Regions from separate parts of the Flavobacterium sp. S87F.05.LMB.W.Kidney.N genome, predicted to be linked through region 2. Evidence: riboswitches for the same ligand, from Rfam matches in the RefSeq annotation. Region 2 holds a riboswitch; the other holds the start of a gene.
What was found. A riboswitch is a leader RNA that binds a small molecule or an ion and turns the genes downstream of it on or off. The one in region 2 is predicted to bind S-adenosylmethionine.
Positions count from the first base shown of each region.

Region 1: another riboswitch for S-adenosylmethionine. It lies ahead of EDB96_RS07105 (TlpA disulfide reductase family protein); the one in region 2 lies ahead of EDB96_RS03330 (homocysteine S-methyltransferase family protein).

Region 1 covers NZ_SODX01000002.1:286,376-298,220, reverse strand. Annotated here, with positions in the region: gene EDB96_RS07110 (aminotransferase class V-fold PLP-dependent enzyme) at 1-988, opposite strand, end outside; gene EDB96_RS07105 (TlpA disulfide reductase family protein) at 1,085-2,074, opposite strand; SAM riboswitch class I at 2,324-2,423, opposite strand; gene EDB96_RS07100 (hypothetical protein) at 2,690-3,040, opposite strand; gene EDB96_RS07095 (TonB-dependent receptor plug domain-containing protein) at 3,186-5,048, opposite strand; gene EDB96_RS07090 (PLP-dependent aminotransferase family protein) at 5,116-6,612, shown strand; gene EDB96_RS07085 (hypothetical protein) at 6,729-7,184, shown strand; gene ligD (DNA ligase D) at 7,193-9,754, shown strand; gene EDB96_RS07075 (Ku protein) at 9,751-10,530, opposite strand; gene metQ (methionine ABC transporter substrate-binding lipoprotein MetQ) at 10,697-11,509, opposite strand; gene EDB96_RS07065 (methionine ABC transporter permease MetI) at 11,556-11,845, opposite strand, start outside.
Region 2 covers NZ_SODX01000001.1:749,589-761,433, forward strand. Annotated here, with positions in the region: gene EDB96_RS03320 (bifunctional precorrin-2 dehydrogenase/sirohydrochlorin ferrochelatase) at 1-234, shown strand, start outside; gene EDB96_RS03325 (NAD(P)/FAD-dependent oxidoreductase) at 330-1,382, shown strand; SAM riboswitch class I at 1,753-1,869, shown strand; gene EDB96_RS03330 (homocysteine S-methyltransferase family protein) at 2,173-3,177, shown strand; gene EDB96_RS03335 (hypothetical protein) at 3,207-3,620, shown strand; gene metH (methionine synthase) at 3,888-6,563, shown strand; gene metF (methylenetetrahydrofolate reductase [NAD(P)H]) at 6,726-7,682, shown strand; gene EDB96_RS03350 (class I SAM-dependent methyltransferase) at 7,816-8,469, shown strand; gene EDB96_RS03355 (dicarboxylate/amino acid:cation symporter) at 8,613-9,836, shown strand; gene EDB96_RS03360 (pyridoxal phosphate-dependent decarboxylase family protein) at 9,941-11,344, shown strand; gene gldA (gliding motility-associated ABC transporter ATP-binding subunit GldA) at 11,531-11,845, opposite strand, start outside.

The DNA.
Region 1 (11,845 bases), on a different contig from region 2:
TGTTTTTAATGTTTGAAACTCCCATTTTATCTTTTAATTCTAAAGCTAAGGCAGTTCTTATTACTTGTAGAAAGCCTGGCGTTCCGCCATCTTCTCTAACTTCTATGACCTCGCTATAACAATATTTACCCAGCGGATTGGTCCATTTTACATTTCCTCCGCCCGGATTATCTGGAAATTCAGATTTGTATAATTTTTCATTAAAAACCAAAATACCGCATGTTCCTGGTCCGCCAAGAAATTTATGAGGCGAAAAGAAAACAGCATCTAACTGTTGCTCTGGATCTTTTGGATGCATGTTGATTTTAACATAAGGTGCCGAAGCTGCGAAATCTACAAAGCAAAGTCCGCCGTTTTGATGCATGATTTTAGCCAATTCATGGTAAGGTGTAATAATTCCAGTAACGTTTGAGCATGCTGTGAACGAACCAATTTTTAAACTTCTGCCGGCATATTTTTTAATTTCTTCCGAAAGAATTTTAGGATCAACCAAATTATTTTCATCGGCAGGAAGAATCACAACTTCGGCATTCGTTTCGTACCAAGAAACCTGATTCGAATGATGTTCCATGTGTGTGATGAAAACTACTGGTTTATCTGCTTCATTACTGGTTCGCAGTCCCATAATTCTTTGCAGCTTCGATAAAGCAGCAGTCATTCCGGTTCCTGTTGTGATTAAAACATCAGATTCATTTGCGTTAACCGACTTCTTAATAATATCTCTGGCATATTGATACGCGTAAGTAGACGTTTTTCCAGTCTGACTTGAAAGCGAATGCGTATTGGCAATCATCGGGCCCATTTTATTAAGCATAATATCTTCGATCGGATTGTATAATCTTCCGCTGGCAACCCAGTCGGCGTAAAGCAGATTCTGCTTTCCATATACCGATTTATAAATATGATTTATACCTACTGTATTTTCTCTAAATTTAGAGAAGTAACATTCTAATTCAATTGGCTGTGTTTCTGTCTCAATAGCATTCATTTCCTGATCATTTTAAATTAACTAAATTTTTTATTGATGAACTTTAATTTTTTGGTGAGCAAAGCATTTTGACTTGACTCTACGTTTTTAAAACGTTCATATTTTTTTCTCTAAAAGCGATTTAAGTGTCGACTGTAATTCTTCGCCTTGAAGATTTTTGGCTACGATTATTCCGTTCGAATCCACTAAATAATTTCCAGGAATCGCTCTTATTCCATATAATTTCGCAACGGCGCTGTTCCAAAAAAGTAAATCGGAAACGTGCAGCCAGGTTAGATTATCATCCTGAATTCCTTTGATCCAGTTTTCTTTCTTTTTATCCAAAGAGATTCCAACAATATTGAATCCTTTATCGTGAAATTCTTTATAAGCGGCTACGATATTTGGATTTTCTCTTCGGCATGGACCGCACCACGAAGCCCAAAAATCGACTAAAGTGTAACCTTTTAAATTTTCATAAAAACGGATTGGTTTTCCCTCAGGATCATTTGCAGTAAAATCTGGAGCTTTTTTCCCGACTGCTAATCCGTCCAAAACAAGGGCAAGATCTTTTAGTTCTTTCACGTAAGTAGTATTTTGCTGGGTTTTATCAAGCAAGGCAATATTTTGTCTAATTTGTTCTGGTGATAATCTATAAGACCAATTTCTATACAATACATAAGCAGAAACAATTGAATTAGGATTTTCTGTAATGAATTTACTGATTTCTACATCTTTTGATTTTTTGTAAGTTTCAAATAAATCTTGAGAAGCAGAACCTTCGACTACAGAATTGCTGTAATATTTCTTCGGACTTAATTTTACTGTAATCGGGCTTTTTTCAAGAAAAATATACAAAGGACTGCTTTCTGTATTCACACTTAAACCATATAGTTCTGGCGTTTTCACTTTAGTTTTAAAACTAAAATTTCCGTCTTTTACTTTTACCGAATCAATTGTGGTAAACATTTTATTATGAAACTTTTGCAGATAAACATAATTGACAACTGTATCAACAACAGTTCCTTTTAGTTGTAAATTATTTTCCTGTGCCTGAGTTTGCGTAAAGCCAAAAAGTAGCGTAAAGCCTAATAGTATTTTTTTCATTTTATTTTGATTTTTAGTTTAAGATTGGACAAAAGAATTCTAGGCCAAAGTCACAAAGGCTTCTAGAAAATGCTGTTTAATAAAAAATATTGGGGAGAATTTAATGTCTTCACATTCGGAAAAAAGCAAGACTATTTTCTTCGAAAATTAAATTCAAAAGTTCGTAACCTGAGTATAAGATTGATTCGGTTTTCATTTTAAAAAAATAAAGTTTAAAAATATGACCTTATTCAGATTTGGAGGAAATCTTTCTTATCTGTCCACCATAGTGGAAGGATTTAGCACCTTATTCGGTAACAGGTTGCTAAGACGTCAATGGGCCTATTCCCTCGGTCTTTCTGGATAAGTATCATTCAGAAATTTTCTGTGATACAAATATACATACTAATTCTATCAAATTAGTAGTATTTAATAATATTTTTTAAAATTTTATTTTAAGAGTTGCTCAAAACCCTTTAAAACACTCTGAAAAACAATTATTTAATCCTAAAATAAATTTCAATTAATTTTTATTTTTAGAACAGTAATTCCTAATACAATAGCTTTAAATTCTTTACTCCATAAAAAAACTCATTTCGTTTTGAAATGAGTTTTTAACTTTTCTGACCGAATAAATTATTTATTCTTTCTTTTTTTAGCACTTTCCGTCTGCAGTTTAACACTGTCTTTTTGCACTCCTTTTGAAGGCGTGTAGGTAGACCCATCTTGTGCACTTTCTCCTGGCCCGCTTCCTCTGCCGGCTGTACTTAAAGAATCTGTATTACCATTTGCAGATGTTGGCGTTTGAGTAGTTACAATATTGGTTGATGTAGTTGCAGTATCAGAAACTTGTTCTGTATTTGTTGTATCAAGTGGAACACTGGAAGTTTCTATTTGATCGCTGTAGCCGTCATTCTTTTTACAAGAAAACAGCAATCCAATTACAACTACATAAAATATGACTTTTAATTTTAATAAAGCTTTCATAATAAACGTTTTAATATTTACAAAAGCTAAGTAACTACTTATAAAGCAGTTTATTTTACAATATTTCTATTGAATTTTATATAACCGCAATTGGTTTGATTAGCAATAAAAAAGCCTGTAAATTTCGATTTACAGGCTTTTAAAACTAAAAAGTAACCAATTTTACTCCCAAAGTAAACCATCTTGAAGGCAGAGGCACCGCTCCTACTTCATAATAAGTAGCATTAAATATATTCTGCGCATCTAAAAAGATTGTAAGTTTTTGAATAGATTGACTTATTCTAAAATCATTTACCCAATAAGAAGGTCCAGTAATTCTTTCGTCAAAGCGTGTTGCAAACAATACGGAAAAATCTCTGTATTGATAATCGATCGTATTTGTTATTTGATGTTTCAACGAAGAAATAAGATACTTAGAATATACTTCGGTACGAGAACTTTCAAATTGAGAATCTAAATAAGTATAAGCTAAAAGAATATTTAATCTTGAATCTTTAGAAAAATCAAATCTGTAATTACCTCGCAAATTAATTCCGTTTGTTTTTAAATCGCCGGTGTTTTGACTCTGCCAAGGCTGAGTAGTTAAGTTACGCATCCAATCGATGTAATTGTTTATTTTTCTGTAAAAATAATTGGCATTGAAACTTAAAGCTCTTTTATTGTATTTAAAACCAATTTCACTTTGAAAAGCATTCTCTGAATCTAAATCGGCGTTACCAATATTTCCTGTCTGCTTTAAATATAAATCTGTAAACGATGGAATTCTCTGGCTTGTTCCCACATTTCCAATGATTTTAAATGCATCTGTAATGGCATAACTAGCATCAATTCCAGGATAAACCTGCCATTTATAATCAGAATTATAATTTAAATAAGTTCCTAAATTTACGTCTAGTTTTTCTGTAAAACTTGTTCTGTATTCGGCATAGATTCCAACATTCTCACGGTCGTGATCGCCAATATTAGTAGAATGAATATTTTCATTTCTAAATTCTGCGCCAAAACCAATTTCGCCTTTAGACAATTTAACTGTCGAATTCAATTCTCCAGCGATAGAATTAGTATAATGCTGACTTCTTCCAACATTCAAATTTGAGTTTCCTAAGTAACGGTAATCATCATAATTATAGCGGTAAGTTACTCTCGGCATAATTTTCCAATTTTCTGTAATAGCATGTTTCGACTGGATATTGGCAAATGTAGTCTGCACTATTTCGGTAGAATTGCGATCTCCAGGCGCTGCATAAAATCCGTTTGCTCCAAAGCCGTTTTTGATGTAACCTGCCGAACCTAAAATTTCATTAGAATCATTGATCTGTACATTTCCTTGGTAGAAAATTTTATTGTTTTCAAATGCGGTATTATAACGGTAACCGTTACTTTTATCGTGCGAAGCAAAAATTAAATGCTGTTGTTTTTCTTTACCTAAAACAGCTCCTGCCTGAACACCTGTTCCGTAAAAAGTGTCTCCTGTATCTTGAGTATCTTTTTCAAAATTAGAACCCGCATAAGTACTTACCAAAAATCCAGAATCTGTTGGTTTTTTAGTTACAATATTAATTGCTCCCGTTAAACTGTTAATTCCAAAAACTCTCGCAGCTGGTCCACGCACTACTTCTATTCTTTCGATTGCTTCTACCGGAAGAGGCAGATTTAGCATATTATGAGCGGTTTGCGAATCGATTACTTTTGCTCCATTTAGCAAAACAACCGTCTGTTCAAAACTTCCGCCATCTACACTAATATCGGCTTGAGTTCCAAACGGACCTCTTTGTCTAATGTCAACTCCGTTAGCATATTGTAATACTTCCTGAAGCGTTCTTCCTGGAAGTTTTTTAATGGTTTCACTTGTTATAACATACACATTTCTATTTTGTTTAGAAATTGGGGTAGTAAAACGGTTTTCATTAATTATAACTTCCTCCATATTATTGATGGAATCTTTTTTGGTCTGCGCGTAAAAATTGGTACAAATTACTGTAAAAACAGCAAAATAGATTTTTTTCATTTGGTTAACGTTTTTTTGGCAAAAGTAGTATCTTGCCGTACTAATCAAGTATACCAGTTTTGTAATTATGGATAGTCCGGTTGAAATTCCTTTTAAAAGCTTTATTCAGCTCAAACCAGAAGAAAATACAGCGCTTTATCTTCAGATTGTTTTTGAATTTATCAAAGCCATACAAACTGGTTTTCTTCCCGAAGGAACAAAACTTCCCGGCACAAGAATACTCTGCAAAGTATTGGCTGTCAATCGCAATACATTAATTAAAGCTTTTCAGGATCTGGAATCGCAGGGATGGATTGAAACGCTTCCGAATAAAGGAACATTTATTTTATCACAGCAAAAACAAAAAAAACAAATTGAATATACTGTTGTAAAAGACCAAAATCAATCTGAATTAAATACTGGTTTTACATTTCAGCGTTCTACGATTCTTGAAAATCCAACAGAAATTAGTAATCTGCCTTATCAATTTAATGACGGGATGCCCGATTTGCGATTGGTGCAAACAGATGTTCTGGCAAGACTTTATGTTTCTAAATTAAAGAGACGAAAAACTTCTAAAACATACGAACAAATCGAGCTGCGATCACATTTAAATTTTAAAACCCATTTTTCCAATTATTTAAATCTTACGAGAGGAATTCGTATTTCGACTTCAAACCTGCTTACAACCAGCAGTCACGAAATAAGCTTGTATCTGGTTACAAAAGTGCTCATAAGTCCTGGCGATAAAGTTGTGGTGGCTTCTCCCGGCTATTACATGTCCAATATGACTTTGACCAATACTGGAGCTCACATTATTTCTATTCCAGTAAATGAAGACGGAATTGACACCAAACGATTAAAAGAAATCTGTGAAACTTCTACCATCAGAGTTTTGTATCTTACTTCCAATTATCATTATCCGACGACAATTTTACTGAGTGCTAAAAAGAGAATTGAAGTTTTGGAATTGGCGAATCAGTATGGATTTGTGATTCTCGAAGATGATTATGACTTTGATTTTCATTATGATAACAATCCTGTTTTACCGTTGGCAGCATTTGATTCTAACCAGCGTGTGGTTTATATAGGATCTTTTGGAAAATCACTACCTTCGGGATTTAGCTATGGTTTTGTTGCTGCACCATCTGAATTTATTAAAGAACTGGAAAAACATCAAAACATTCTCGAACCCGGAATTGATGTTATTAAAGAACAGGTTTTAACCGATTGGATTACTGAAGGAGAAGTGCATCGGCTTTCTAAAAAAAATAAAAAAATCTACAAAGAACGCAGAGACTATTTTGTTTCATTACTTAATGAAAAACTAAAAGGCAAAATTAAATTTAAAGTACCGCCGAGAGGTTTAGCCATTTGGGTAGAATGGCTTCCTGATTTTAACCTTATAAAATTTCAGAAAGAATGCTCTACAAACGGATTATTCCTTCCTAAAACCATTTTGTACCAAACCAAAGATCTTACTGCAACCCGTTTAGGGTTTGGAAATTTGGAGCCAGAAGAAATGGAAAAAGCCTTAACAATATTAAGCACAAGTCTGGAAGCTACAGTTTCTTCCCACAACTAATTTGAACAAGTATCTCATATACTGACAATTATGTAATTTGTAATTCTAATCCTATAAGCAGAAAAGGTATTTGGAAACTAACTTTGGTATCAATTAGTCTCTAAATCACCTATATCATGCTTTATACTATTTTACAACTATTATTAGTATCTATTGCGGCAACATCTGCCATGACATGGTTTAGTTATGCAATGTCTAAAAATTTCAGGGAATTGTATAAAGAGCCGGTACTCTTGAGTTACGCTATTGACAAAATGAAAATTGAACTTTCAACACAAGCAAAAATAAATTGGGGATGGATATTGCATTATGCAATTGGTTTTTTGTTTGTAGTTGGATATCACATCATTTGGGTAAAGAATATTGCACCAATTACACCGTTAACTGCTCTTATCTTAGGCGCTATAAGCGGTATAATTGGCATAATCAGCTGGATAATCATTTTTAAAATGACCCATCATCAACCCCCAATTGATTTTAGAGGTTATTATATTCAGCTGTTCTTTGCCCATATAATTTTTGCTGTTGTTGCGACTGCACTTTATGCTATTATGTTAACCCTGATAATCTAAGAAAACTTATGTCACTGTCTAAATACAACCAAAAAAGGGATTTTAAACAAACACGTGAGCCCAAAGGAGAAATCGAAAAATCGGCTGACAAGTTAATTTTTGTGGTGCAGAAACACGCCGCATCACATTTGCATTATGATTTTAGGTTAGAAATGAATGGTGTTTTAAAAAGCTGGGCTGTTCCAAAAGGACCTTCAATGGATCCTGAAGTAAAACGTCTTGCTATGATGGTTGAAGATCATCCTTATAGTTATAAAGATTTTGAAGGCACTATTCCTGAAGGAAATTATGGGGCAGGAAATGTGATTGTATGGGATAATGGAACTTATACTTCTGATGAAAAAACAGCATCTGATGAAAAACAATTACTGGCCGATCTTAAAAAAGGGCGTTTGAGTTTTATCCTAAAAGGAAAAAAACTTAAAGGCGAATTTTCTCTGGTAAAACTTCATGGAAAGCAGGAAAATGCCTGGCTGTTGATTAAAAAACACGACAAATACGCTTCTGATTCTGATGTTTTAGAAAACGATAAATCGGTTATTTCTAAAAGAACTTTGGATGAATTAGAAAAGAGATCTGAAAAGTTAATTTCCAAAACTGAAGAAAAAAGTGAAACTAAAAGTGCCGTAAAAAAAAAGCCTAAAGCAAAAACTGCCGAAGCAGGATTCTTAAAACCTATGCTTGCCAATATAACTGAAAAACCTTTTGACGATGAAGAGTGGATTTTCGAAAACAAATATGACGGTTATCGTACAATTGCTGTAGTTAATCCACCAAGTGTAGAATTATTTAGTAGAAATAAAATTTCGTTTGACTCTAATTTTAAACCAATTGCAGAAGAATTAAAAAAAATAGATCATACTGTTATTCTCGATGGCGAAGTTGTAGTTGAAAATGATGCTGGACGTGCAGACTTTCAAATGCTTCAAAATTATCTTAAAACCGGCGTTGGCAACTTAAAATATTATGTTTTTGATTTATTGAATTTAGACGGAAATTCAATAACCGATTTATCTCTTCTTGACCGAAAAGAACTGCTTAAAATCTTATTTAATAAATATGATTTTTCGAATATTTTTTATTCTGAACATACAATCGGAGATGGAATAAAACAATTTGAAAATGCCCGAAAAAGTAACAGCGAAGGCATTATCGCTAAAAAAGCAGACAGCTCATATTCCGTAGGAAATAGAAGTAATAATTGGCTGAAAATTAAAATTTCTAACGAAGAAGAAGCTATCATTATTGGAGTTACTGAACCTAAAAATTCCAGAAAATATTTTGGTGCAATTCTGCTGGGGCAGTACAACGGAAAAGAACTGCAATTTATTGGAAAATGCGGTACTGGTTTTACAGAATCTGTTTTGAAAGAACTTTATACCAAATTACAGCCTCTTTTTATTGATAAGTCACCACTTAAGGAAAAAGTGCTTTTACGCGACAAAATTCAATGGGTTAAACCCAAAGTAGTTTGTCAGGTAAAATATTCTGAATGGACGCAGGACAAAAATTTAAGACATCCGGTTTATTTAGGATTGAGAATAGACAAAAAAGCCAGCGAAGTAAATTTCATTGGCAATATCAAAGAGAATAAAAAAACCAATGATAATACAACTGCAATGGAAGATTTAAAAGAACATAAAACTGAAAATGATTATGATTTGAAAATTGGTAAAACGACTTTGCATTTAACCAACCAAAATAAAATCTATTTTCCTAAAGACGGAATCACAAAAGGCGATGTCGTTCAATATTATAATGAAGTGGCACCGCTTATGCTGCCATATTTAAAAGACCGACCAGAATCTATGAATCGTTTTCCAAACGGAATTGATTCTCCTAGTTTTTATCAAAAAGATATTGATTTGGATAAAACACCAAAATGGCTGAAAACCAAAAAAATATTCTCTGAATCGAATGATGCCGATGTGAATTATTTGATTTGTAATGATAAAGAAACCTTACTTTATATGGCAAATCTTGGCTGTATAGAAATGAATCCGTGGAACTCAACTATAAAGCATATTCAAAATCCAGACTGGCTGGTAATTGATTTAGATCCTGCTACAGAAAATGATTTCCCATTAGTAGTACAAACAGCATTAGTGGTAAAAGAAGTGATGGATGAATTGGAAACGGAATGTCTCTGCAAAACTTCTGGCGCCACTGGACTTCATATTTATATTCCGCTTGGAGCGCAGTACGATTATGATTCAATTAAAATTTTAGCCGAATTAATTGCGAAAGAAGTTCATGCAAGACTTCCTAAAATTACTTCTATTGAAAGAAGCATCAAGAAAAGAAAAAACAAATTATATATAGATTTTCTGCAAAACCGCCGCGGGCAAACTTTGGCTGCGCCGTATTCTGTCCGTCCAAAACCTGGCGCTACAGTTTCTACACCTTTAGAATGGAGTGAAGTCACAGAAAAACTGCATCCTTCACAATTTACTATTAAAAATGTATTAGGCCGTTTTGAGAAAAAAGGTGATTTATGGCAGCCTATTTTATCAAAAGGAGCCAATATTAAAAAGATTATTTTAAAGCTGGAAGAAAAACAAAACAGCTAAGATGATTTTTTCTTTTTAGTTTCCAGACTTGCTTTTAGCATTTCCATTAAGTCGTCACTTTGTTTGTGTACGACTTTAAGTTTTGGAGAAGCTTTTTGTGGTTTTCCTTTGGCTTTCTTTTTAATAATGTCCAAAAGTTTGGCAGTATATTCGTCTTTAAATCCTGTAATATCAAATTTCTCAGTAAGCTGATCGATTAGTTTTTCGGCCATATCCATTTCTTTTGTAGATTTTTTCGACATTGGCGGTAATTTTAATTCACTTGTACTTCTAATTTCCTGTTCAAACCGAATTCGATTTAAAACAATTACATCTTTATAAGGTTTTAAAATCGCAAGGCTTTCTTTATTTCTTAAAACAAAACGTGTTACCCCGACTTTTCCTGAAGCCTGAAGCGCGTCACGAAGCAGTCCGTAAGCATTCATTGCACCTTTGTCTGGTTCAAGATAATACGGCTGTTCATAGTAAATACTTTGAATTTCTTTTTCGAGAACAAAACTTTCAATGTCAATAGTTTTCGTTTTGATGGCGTCTGCAGCTTCAAAGTCTGAATCGTCTAAAATGACATATTTATCGTCAATTTTATATCCTTTGACAATATTAGCAAAATCGACTTCTTTACCCGTGCTTTCATTCACACGCTTAAACTTGATATTTGCATGGTCTTTTTTATCCAGCATATCCATATCAAGACTGCTTTCCTCAACCGCCGAAAACATTTTAATTGGAATATTAATTAAACCAAAACTTACCGAACCTGTCCAAATTGATCTCATGATTATTGTTTTAGAAATATCTCCCTAAATTAAATAAGGAATAATCTATAAACGTTACAAAATCAACCCGTTATTTTATAAAGTTATGAGTTATGCTATAAATTATGAGTTATGGGCGAAATCATAATTCATAATTCATAATTAATAATTCATAATTAACAATTAATTACCAGCCTTTAACAGCTCCACCTTTAAATTCTTGCTCAGCAGCTTTTTCTACTTCAGCAGATTGAAATGCTTGTAAAAACTGTTTTACTTTTTCTTCGTTTTTATTGTCTTCACGGCTTACTACCAAATTCACATAAGGAGAATCTTTATCTTCAACAAATAAAGCATCGTGGGAAGGAACTAATCCTGCTGCAGAAGCAAAAGTATTATTGATAATAGCGATAGAAACATTTTCGTCGTCTAAGGCACGAGGTAATTGCGGTGCTTCTAATTCTAAAATTTTCAAATTTTTAGGATTACTAACAATGTCTGTAACTTTAGGAAGTAAACCAACGCCGTCTTTTAATTTCAATAAACCGTTTTTCTGCAAAAGCAATAAAGAACGCCCGCCGTTTGTTGGATCATTCGGAATAATGATTGTGCTTTCGTTTTTCAATTCCGAAAGACTTTTTATTTTTTTAGAATAAGCTGCAATTGGGTAAACAAATGTTTTTCCGATAATTGCCAATTTGTAACCGCGTTGTTTCGATTGTTCGTCTAAATATGGTTTGTGCTGAAATGCATTCGCATCAATATCTCCTTGGCTTAAAGCTTCGTTTGGAATCACATAATCGTTAAAAGAAACCAATTCCACTTCTAAGCCGTATTTTTCTTTTGCTACTTTTTTAGCTGCTTCGGCTACTTTTAATTCTGGGCCAGAAGCTACTCCAACTTTTATAAAATGCGGATCATTATTTTTACTTTTTCCGCAATTTGCTACAACAAGTGCTAAAGCTAAAATTCCGGCTGTTTTCAAGAAATTTATTTTCATGACAATTCTATTTTTAAATTTTTAATTCTAATTTTTTAATTGATAATTATCTGTGATCAAATCGTTTTGATAATCTGTCTCCTGCAAACTGAATCAGGAATACTAAAATTACCAATAATGCCAGAACCGAATTCATTGTAACAGCATCATAACCAATATATCCGTACTGATAGCCCACTTGTCCAAGTCCGCCCGCACCAACAGCGCCGCCCATTGCAGAATAACCTACAAGCGTAATTAAGGTAATTGATGCAGCGTTTATTAATGAAGGTAAAGCCTCTGGAAGTAATACTTTGTAAACTATTTGAAGTGGAGTTGCTCCTAAAGCTCGTGCCG
Region 2 (11,845 bases):
TATTATTTAGGTGGCATCGTAACGAAAGGAAATGTAAAAATCGCCATTTCGACCAATGGAAAATCGCCGACAACTGCCAAAAGGCTAAGAGAATTTTTCGAAGAAATAATTCCCGACGATATTAATCAAATGGTAGAAAACCTAAATGAATACAGGAGAACCTTAAAAGGCAATTTTGAAGAAAAAGTGAAGAAGATGAATGAAATCACCGCTTCACTCAAAAATAGAGAGTAAAAATATCGCTTAGAAATGAATGATAAAAATCATTGTCAGTAGAATAAATTATTCGTTTCTTTGCACTATTAAGAATGATTATAAACAACAACATAATGATTAAAACAGATATACTTATAATTGGAGCAGGCCCAACAGGTTTATTTGCCGTATTCGAGGCAGGATTATTAAAATTAAAATGCCACATTTTAGATGCTCTGCCTCAACCAGGAGGACAGCTTTCAGAATTATATCCAAAGAAACCAATTTATGATATTCCAGGATTTCCAGAAGTATTGGCGGGAGATCTAGTTGATGGATTAATGGAGCAAATTAAACAGTTTGAGCCAGGTTTTACATTAGGTGAGCGTGCAGAAACAATCGAAAAACAAGAAGACGGAAGTTTCATTGTAACGTCAAACAAAGGAACTAAATTTCACGCGCCAGTTATCGCAATCGCAGGAGGTTTAGGAAGTTTTGAGCCTCGTAAACCACTTATTGAAGATATCGAGTTTTATGAAGATAAAGGAGTTAAATACTTCATCAAAAATCCAGAGAAATTCAGAGATAAAAGAGTAGTAATTGCAGGAGGAGGAGATTCAGCACTAGACTGGAGTATTTTCTTGGCAAATGTAGCTTCAGAAGTAACTTTAATTCACAGAAGAAACGAATTTAGAGGAGCTTTAGATTCTGTAGAAAAAGTACAGGAATTAAAATCCGCTGGAAAAATTAAATTAATTACGCCTGCAGAAGTTATCGGAATCAATGGAGCTGAACACGTTGAATCATTAGATATCGAAGAAAACGGAGCACACCGTAAAATCGAGTGTGATTATTTCATTCCACTTTTCGGATTAACTCCAAAATTAGGTCCAATTGGCGACTGGGGATTAGAAATCGAAAAAAATGCAATCAAAGTAAACAATGCACTAGATTACCAGACAAATATCCCGGGAATCTTTGCCATTGGAGACGTAAACACATATCCAGGAAAATTAAAATTAATCCTTTGCGGATTCCACGAAGCAACTTTAATGTGTCAAGCTGCTTACGGAATCATCAATCCAGGTAAAAAGTATGTATTAAAATATACAACAGTTTCTGGTGTAGACGGTTTCGACGGAACTCGTAAAGAAGCTCCAAAAGCAGTTGTTAAGGCGATAGTTTAATTGGAGGTGCTAAGATACTAAGGTTCTAAGGGACTAAGATTCTTTATATAGAAAAGCTCAAACTTTTAGTTTGGGCTTTTTTATTGACATAAAAAATCCCAGAGGGATGAAATATTTGTAGATAAGAAATGCGCATTTCATGAATAAAGCTCCAGCGGAGCGAAATATATGTCGCTCCGCTGGAGCTTTTGTTGAGTTGGTAAATTGTTTTCTATAAATATTGCGCTCCTCTGGAGCTCGATTGTTTAAATTAAAAATCCTAAAAGAAAAACTTAGAACCTTAGCGACTTAGCCTCTCAGAACCTTAGAAAAAAACATTTGCAAATCGAAAGCCTATTTCATACCTTTGCACTGTTCTTAAAATTACTGTTAGTTATCACGAAAGGCGGAGGGATAGACCCAATGAAACCTTAGCAACCCTTTATCATAAAGAAGGTGCTAAATTCTACTTTATACGACATTTTCCAGTATTAAAGATAGATAACACAAATACATAACTCGTATTTCTCAAACTTTTCCTGACAACTTACAATAATTACTGAAACAGATTCTGTATCAGGAGCGAACCATTGGCGCATTTTTGCAGTCAATAGTTCCCGCTGTACACAAATATCTTTTATTCTGAACCCCAGAATAAAAGGATATTTGCTTCCATCGGGGCTAATTAGCATGCAATATTGCACTTTTGGAATTAGTGTGAAAAAAATATCGAAGGTTAAACTTCACAATCATAATAAAAAAACTTAGCATCTTAGAACCTCAGTATCTTAGAAGCTAAAGAAAAAAAGATATGGCAATTACGATACAAGAAGCAATAAAGAAAAATATCCTAATCCTTGACGGAGCAATGGGAACAATGTTGCAGCGCTATAATTTCTCCGAAGAAGATTTTAGAGGAGAGCGTTTCAAAGATTTTCCACATCCATTAAAAGGAAACAACGATTTATTATCCTTAACACAACCACAGGCGATCCGCGATGTGCACGCTGCTTATTACGAAGCTGGTGCAGATATCGTAGAAACCAATACCTTTTCAGGAACGACAATCGGTATGGCCGATTATCACATGGAAGATTTGGTTTACGAGCTAAACTATGAATCAGCAAAAATTGCAAGACAAGTAGCCGATGAGTTTACCGCAAAAAATCCAGAAAAACCACGTTTCGTTGCTGGTTCAATTGGCCCAACAAACCGTACGGCTAGTATGTCTCCAGACGTAAACGATCCGGGTTACAGAGCCGTAACGTTTGACGATTTGCGAATTGCGTACAAAGAACAAGTTGAAGCGTTAATGGATGGTGGTTGCGATTTACTTTTAGTAGAAACGATTTTTGACACATTAAACGCAAAAGCGGCACTTTTCGCAATCGAAGAAGTAAAAGAAGAACGTAATCTAGATATTCCAATCATGGTTTCAGGAACAATTACAGATGCTTCAGGAAGAACACTTTCTGGACAGACAGTTGAAGCATTTTTGATTTCAGTTTCGCATATTCCGTTATTGAGTGTAGGATTCAATTGCGCTTTAGGAGCCGATTTGTTGAAACCATATTTAAAAACATTAGCGCAACATACAAGCTTTAATGTTTCGGCACATCCAAATGCAGGATTGCCAAACGCATTCGGACAATACGATGAAACGCCAGAGCAGACTCAGGCTTTTATAAAAGAATATTTAGAGGACAATTTGATTAATATCATTGGAGGTTGCTGTGGAACAACTCCAGATCATATTAGATTAATGGCTGAGGTTGCGAAGGATTATAAGCCAAGAGTGGCGCCGGTTTTAGCGTAATAGTTTGGTGAATTTTTTAAAAGATAAGTATGGAATTTCTACTACATAGAGTTGTTTTAAATCCGTCTTCATACAAAGAATTAATTCAAGCTTTTGCCGATTTTGAATTTTCTGAAGAATCTTATTATTGCGAAGGAAAAATAAAGCAGCAAAGTTCCGGATATTGTAAATATGGTGAAGTAAAAATTATTGTTGAAAATAAGAGAGATTGGGGCGGAGCTAAAAAAATTAGCTGGGAAGTTTCAGATGAAGAAATCCCAATAGAATACTTAGATGTAATTGCTACAACAATAAAAGCCATCGTTAGCGATAGTAAAAATTCTTTTAAATTTAGAATTGTTGGAGGTTCTTATCATGTAGTTGATTCTCATAAACTAAGTTTTGAAATGGCAACTTTTAGAGCAATTTCGAATTTAGTAGGTTTAGATACAACAAAAGTTTAATAGGAGCGAAATATATATCAAGAATTCATTTCATAAATAATGAAAATTGGAATTCGAAAAACGCAAAACGTGTTTTGAAACCGAATGTTGCGTGAGGGATAGAAGTGGAAAGCCCACAGCCTGACGAAGGAAGAGCGAGGACTTGCAACGGATAGCCCGACCGGAGGGCACGCCCAAAATAAAATGATTATAGGTTTAAAAGCCTAAAAAATATAGAATAAAAACTTAGAATCTAAGCATCTTAGAATCTCAGTAACTTAGAAAGAAATGACAGAAAAAAGAAGAGACCTTGTATTATCAGGATTAGAACCATTGATTATTACGCCCGAAAGTGTTTTTGTAAACGTTGGTGAGCGTACGAATGTAACAGGTTCAAGAAAATTCCTAAGATTAATAAAGGAAGAGAAATATGACGAGGCGCTTGATATTGCAAGACAGCAGGTAGAAGGAGGAGCACAAATCATCGATATTAATATGGATGAAGGAATGCTTGACGGTGTTACAGCAATGACTAAATTTTTGAATTTAATTGCTGCAGAACCAGATATTTCGAGAGTGCCGATTATGATCGACAGTTCGAAATGGGAAATCATCGAAGCAGGTCTTAAAGTAGTACAAGGAAAAAGCGTTGTAAACTCGATTTCGTTAAAAGAAGGAGAAGAAGCTTTTATTCACCACGCGAGATTAATCAAACGTTACGGAGCGGCGGCGATTATCATGGCTTTTGACGAAGTAGGTCAGGCGGATAATTACGATCGTAGAGTAGAGATTTGCCAGCGTTCGTATGATATTTTGGTGAACAAAGTAGGGTTTCCTCCGCAGGACATTATTTTTGATTTGAATATTTTCCCAGTTGCAACGGGAATGGAAGAACATCGCTTAAATGCTTTGGATTTCTTTAGAGGAACAAAATGGGTTCGCGAGAATCTGCCTCATGCACATATTAGTGGTGGTGTAAGTAACGTTTCGTTTTCTTTTAGAGGAAATGATACGGTTCGTGAAGCGATGCACTCGGTATTTTTATACCACGCCATTAAAAACGGAATGACGATGGGAATCGTAAATCCCGAAATGTTGACGATTTATGATGATATTCCGAAAGACTTATTAGAACACGTTGAAGACGTAATTTTAGACAGACGTGACGATGCGACAGAACGACTTCTGGACTTTGCAGAAAATGTAAAAGGTGAAGCAAAGAGCGATGAAAAAGTAGTTCAGGAATGGCGTTTTGGAACGGTTCAGGAACGTATTACACATTCATTGGTAAAAGGAATTGATGCTTTTATTGAAGAAGACGTTGAAGAAGCCCGTTTGGCAGCAACAAAACCAATCGAAGTTATCGAGATCAATTTGATGACGGGAATGAATGTAGTTGGAGATTTATTTGGAAGCGGGAAAATGTTTCTCCCTCAGGTGGTAAAATCGGCTCGTGTAATGAAAAAAGCAGTTGCTTATTTATTGCCATTTATTGAAGCAAGCAAACAAGCTGGAGATAAACAAGGAAACGGAAAAATCCTAATGGCAACTGTAAAAGGTGACGTTCACGATATTGGGAAAAACATCGTTTCGGTAGTTTTGGCTTGTAACAATTACGAGATTGTAGATCTTGGAGTTATGGTTCCTCCAGAAAAAATTATTGCAGCGGCGATTGAGCATAATGTAGACATTATCGGATTAAGCGGACTGATCACACCTTCGCTTGACGAAATGGTGTATCTAGCCAAAGAATTAGACAAACAAGATATTAAAATCCCGATTATGATTGGCGGGGCAACAACTTCGCGCGCACATACAGCCGTGAAAATTGCACCGCAATACAGAGAAACGGTAATTCACGTAAACGATGCTTCGCGTGCTGTTACGGTTGCAGGAAACCTGTTAGATCATAACCGAAAAATATATGCGGCAGATATTCGTGCAGAGTACGATTCTTTTAGAGAAACATTTTTAAATCGTTCAAGAGATAAAAATTTCCTCACGATTGAAGATGCCCGTAAAAACAAATTACAATTGGATTGGTCTGAATACACACCGACTAAACCAAAAGTAATTGGAGCACAAACCATTGAAATAGAACTTGATGTTTTGGTTCCGTATATCGACTGGACACCATTTTTTCAAACTTGGGAATTGTACGGAAAATATCCTGCGATTTTAACCGATGAGGTTGTGGGCGAACAAGCAACATCTGTGTTTAACGATGCTCAGGCGATGTTGAAGGTAATTTTAGAAGAGAAAAAACTAAAAGCAAAAGGTATTTACGGAATTTTCCCTGCGAATCAGGTTGATGATGACGATATCGAATTACGTGACGAAAACGGAAAAGTACTGGAAAAATTCTTAACGCTTCGCCAGCAGTCGCAAAAAACAAAAGGCGCACCAAACATTGCTTTAGCCGATTTTATTCTGCCAAAAGACAGCGGAATAGAGGATTACATGGGAGCTTTTTGTGTAACCACAGGTTTTGGCGTTGACGAATGGGCTGCGGAATATGAAAAGAATTTAGACGATTACAATTCGATTATGGTAAAAGCACTTGCCGATCGTTTTGCTGAGGCTTTCGCCGAATATCTTCACGAAAAAATACGTAAAGAAATTTGGGGCTACGATAGAGAAGAATCGCTAACAAACGAAGAATTAATTAAAGAAAATTATAAAGGAATTCGTCCAGCTCCAGGTTATCCAGCTTGTCCCGATCACTTGGAAAAACCAACGATTTGGAAGCTTTTGAATGTAGCTGAAGAAATTGGAGTGACGCTTACAGAAAGCATGGCGATGTGGCCGGCTTCATCGGTTTCGGGATACTATTTTGGAAACCCAAAAAGCAGGTATTTCGGACTAGGGAAAATAAAAGAAGATCAGGTAGTAGATTACGCCAAACGACGAAACGTTCCAACAGATTACGCCATGAAATGGTTAAATCCTAATATTGCAGATTAACGAAAGTTATTTTTGTTTCAGGTTTCAAGTTCTCTATAGCAACTTGAAACCTGAAACTTGAAACTTTGAAACAACAAATAAAATGATTTAAGTTTTTGATTTCAGATTTTTTACACGAACTAAAAACTCAAAACACTTAACTCATAACCCATAACTTAAAAAATGAAAGTAACAGAGCATATAGAAAACGCCAAAGGAAAAACATTATTCTCATTTGAAATTATTCCGCCTCAAAAGGGGAAAAGCATTCAGGAATTATATGATAATATCGATCCTTTAATGGAGTTTAAACCGCCGTTTATTGATGTAACAACTTCTCGCGAAGAGTATATTTACATTGATCGCGGTAACGGACTTTTGGATAAAAAATTGACTCGTATGCGTCCGGGTACGCTTGGAATTTGCGCTTCTATTAAACATAAATACAATGTAGATACGGTTCCACATTTGCTTTGCGGCGGATTTACGCAGGAAGAAACAGAATATATGCTGGTAGATTGTCATTATTTGGGAATCAATAATGTAATGGCACTTCGCGGAGATGCCATGAAAGATGAGCAGTCTTTTACACCAAAAGCGGGAGGAAATCATTATGCAATCGATTTGGTTCGACAAATTAATGATTTGAATTGCGGAAAATATCTTCATGAAGTAATGGATGTTGATAATAAAGCCGATTTTTGTATTGGAGTTGCAGGTTATCCTGAAAAGCATTTAGAATCACCATCATTACAATCAGATTTAAAAAGATTAAAAGAAAAAGTTGACGCAGGAGCAGATTACGTAGTAACGCAAATGTTTTTTGACAACTCAAAATATTTTGCCTTTGTAGAAAAAGCAAGAGAAATGGGCATCACAATTCCGATTATTCCTGGAATTAAGCCTATTGCTGTTCAAAGACATTTACAGGTTTTACCGCAGATTTTCAGAATTGATCTTCCAGAAGATTTGATCGATGCTGTAGATAAATGCAAGAATAATGCTGAAATCAAACAAGTCGGAATCGAGTGGGCAATTCAGCAGTCATTAGAATTAAAAGCAGCGGGAGTTCCGTTTTTGCATTATTATTCAATGGGGAAATCTGAGAATATCCGCCAGATAGCGAGTCAGGTTTTTTAAGGTTTTTGCGAGGAACGAAGCAATCTCAAGTGTTTAGCTTTTGTGCTTTTTTAATGCGGTTGCTTCGTTCCTCGCAATGATAAACAAGGCTTGGAATTTGGATTTTTTTTATTGGAATTTAACTTTAAAGATCATGAAACAAGAAGAATTACAAGCAATAGCCTCTCAATTAAAAAATCCATCGGGAGAAAAAGGAATCGAAATGGCAAATATGATGAACGAAACAAACATCAATATGACGCGCCATTCAATTCAAAATTTAAATATCTCCAAAGAAAATAAAATTCTGGAATTAGGCCACGGAAACGCTGGTCATGTTGAATTTTTGTTTGAACAGGCGGAAAAACTAAAATATTATGGATTAGAAATGTCCGAGCTGATGTTTCAGGAAGCGCGCCAGATTAACAGAAATTTTGTGTCTCAAAAACAAGCTTTCTTTTCACTTTATGACGGAAATGTAATTCCGTTTGAAGAAGAATCTTTCGATAAAATATTTACGGTAAATACCATTTATTTTTGGCAGGAGCCAGAGAAATTACTTTTAGAAATTTACAGGGTTTTAAAATCAAATGGAAATTTCTGCTTAACATTTGCAGAGGAAGATTTTATGAAGAAACTTCCATTTACTCAATTCGAATTTGAATTGTACAGCACAGAAAAAGCGCAGAAACTAATTGAAAAATCACCATTTAAGATTGTGTATACAGAAACACAGACAGAAAAAGTAAAAAGCAAAACAGGAGAATTGGTTGACAGAGCTTTTACGACTATTGTTCTAGAGAAATAATTTCTTGCCAGATTCACAGAGATTAAAAAATCATTTTAATCCTACTAATCTGTGGCAAAAAAAATGACTAGTCAATTTTCGCAATCTTTTTTTAAGTACTTTCATTCTTTATTAATCATTCTGAATTATAATCGTTTAAAATTATGGAAGTTAAGAAAATCAATTTTTTACAGAGTTACAGCAGTATTTTAATGCTTCTTGGAGGTATCATAATAGGAAGTATTTTTGGATTGGTTTTCGGAGAAAAAGTTTTGATCATAAAACCGATTGGGGATATATTTCTGAACTTACTTTTCACGGCCATTATCCCGCTTATCTTTTTTACAATTGGTTCGTCGATTGCTAATTTGGAGAGAACAGAAAAGCTCGGAAAACTTTTCTTTATTATGGTTTTGGTCTTTCTGGCGACAATTCTTATTTCGGCAATTGTAATGATTTGCGCCGTTTATCTTTTTCCTATTCATGAGGATATCGCTATTGCCAAAGTTCCGTTTGAGGAAATTCAATCAGGATCTGCAGGAGATCAAATTGCAAAACTGCTTACGGCAAATGATTTCTTCGAATTATTGTCGCGAAAAAGTATGCTGGCATTGATTATTTTTTCTTTTCTAATTGGTTTTGCAACATTGCAGTCCGGCGAAAAAGGAAATGCTTTCAAGAGTTTTCTCGATTCTGGAAACGAGGTCATGAAACAACTTTTAAACATCATCATGAAATTGGCGCCAATTGGTTTGGGAGCTTATTTTGCCTATCAAGTTGGTGTTTTCGGGCCACAATTGTTGGGAGTTTATGCAAAACCTATGGCAGTTTATTATGCGGCCTGTGTCTTTTACTTTTTTGTGTTTTTTAGTTTATACGCACTTGTGTCAGGCGGAAAAAGAGCTTTTAAAGTTTTTTGGAGTAATAACATAACGCCATCTTTAACCGCAGTAGGAACTTGCAGCAGTATTGCCACAATTCCTGCCAATCTTGAAGCAGCAGAAAAAATGAAAATTCCGGCACATGTTCGTAATTTGGTGATTCCGCTAGGAGCGCCTTTGCATAAAGACGGTTCGAGTATGTCTTCTATTTTAAAAATCACTTTTTTGTTTGCCATGTTCGGGAAAGATTTCTCAGATCCTATGACCATTCTTTTAGCACTCGGAATAACAGTTGTAGTTTCAATTGTCGAAGGTGGAATTCCGAATGGAGGTTATATTGGCGAAATCTTAGCCATAACCGTTTATGGTTTTCCGATGGAACAAGCGCTTCCAGTTGCTATGATTTTAGGAACTTTGGTTGACCCGATTGCTACTTTGTTAAATGCAAATGGTGATGTAATTTGTTCGATGATGGTTTCGAGATTCTCTGAGAAGACGAAATGGTAACGTTATTATAAGTTCCACATTTTTACCGTAAATATATTATTTCAACTAAAGGCTTAGGCTTCGCTCAGCCTGTCAATTAGTTTGAGATCAAAAATTATATAAATATGAATTCAATACTACAACACGATCTAAATGATTTTGAAAATATCTTAGAAAAAGCCAAACAACAAGGCGTTGATTTCTTGAATAATTTGGAGAATATTCCAACTTCAAATAAAAACAGAATCGATCCCAAACGAGACTTAAACGAATTAGGTTTAGGTTCTTCAGAAGCTTTAAAAGAGTTTAATGAAAGATTAGTACCTTTATTGGTTTCGTCTCCAGGGCCTCGTTATTGGGGATTTGTAACCGGCGGATCCACACCTGCTTCTATTGTTGGTGATTGGCTGGCATCGGTTTACGATCAAAATACACAATCGATAACATCTCAAGGCGGAAATTCGGCATTGATAGAATTTGAAACTATTAATTTGCTGCTTCAATTATTAGAACTTCCAGATGCTTTTTTAGGAGGATTTGTAACCGGCGCAACCATGTCAAACTTTACTTGTTTAGGTGTTGCCAGACAATGGTTTGGAAAACAGTTTGGAAAGGATTTTGCTAAAAACGGAATTTCAGAACCCATTAATATTTTAACTGCAACTCCTCATTCTTCTTCCATAAAATCATTATCGATGTTGGGAATTGGAAGTCAAAATTACACAGTTGTGAAAACAATTGAAGGGAATCGTGAGGCAATAGACATTATCGATTTAGAAGAAAAAATAAAAGAATTAAACGGAAAAACTTTTATTCTAATTTCAAGTGCTGGAACGGTAAACACCGCTGATTTTGATGATTTTGAAGCTATTTCAGATTTAAAGAAAAGATACAATTTTTGGTGGCATATTGATGCTGCATTTGGGGGTTTTGCTGCAGTTTCGGATAAATATAAACATCTGGTTGAAGGCTGGGAAGGCGCAGACAGTATTACAATTGATTGTCATAAATGGCTGAATGTGCCTTATGAAAGCGCTTTTTATTTAGTAAAAAAAGAACACTTAAACCTGCAGATTGAAACATTTCAGAACTCAAATGCTCCTTATTTAGGTAATGCTTTGGAGAACTTTAATTATTTAAATTTTCTTCCAGAAAATTCACGTCGTTTAAGAGCTTTACCAGTCTGGTTTTCATTGGTTGCTTATGGAAAAGAAGGCTTTTGTGATATTGTTGAAAAAAGTACTTTGCTGGCACTTCATTTTGGAAATGCTATTATAGAAATTGACGATTTTGAACTTATGGCTCCAATTCGATTAAATAATGTTTGTTTTACTTTGAAAGGAGATGAAAATCAGGATAAAGTTGGTGAGTTTTTAACAAGGCTAAATGATACAGGCACAGTTTTTATGACGCCTACATTGTATGAAAATAGAAAAGGAATTAGAGCTTCGTTTGTAAATTGGCGAACAACTGAAAATGATATTAAAATTGTAATGAAAGAAATGGTCGAAATAGTTTCACAAATATAACCGTCAATATAAATATAGGAGAGCCTGTTTGAAAGAAATGGGTTATTACCTAAAATTAATTTGAGTTTTAAAATGTAATTTGCTGATTTTAAGATTTAGTAAATTAAAAAAGCGGATAGTTTTTATTAAACTATCCGCTTTTCTCTGAAAAACTGTCCCGATAGCTATCGGTGAGAGACTGAAAACTTACTTCGTAATCTCTCTAAAAACAGCTTCTAGGTTTTTATTTTTTTGATTCAATTGTAGAGTTTTTAAACCATTTTCGTTGGCGAAATCAAAAATAGCGGGACGCATATCTTTATCAGTAACAAAAGTCAGTTCCCATGTCATGTCATGGGTATTAACGTAAGAACTTATGTTAGGCAGTTTAGCTAAAAGCTGTTCTTCTACTTTATAATCAAACTCTACTTCAATTACTTGCTCTTTATTTGCAGTAACTAAATGGTCTAATTTATTATCTGCCACAATTTGCCCTTTGTCAATAATTATGACACGATCGCA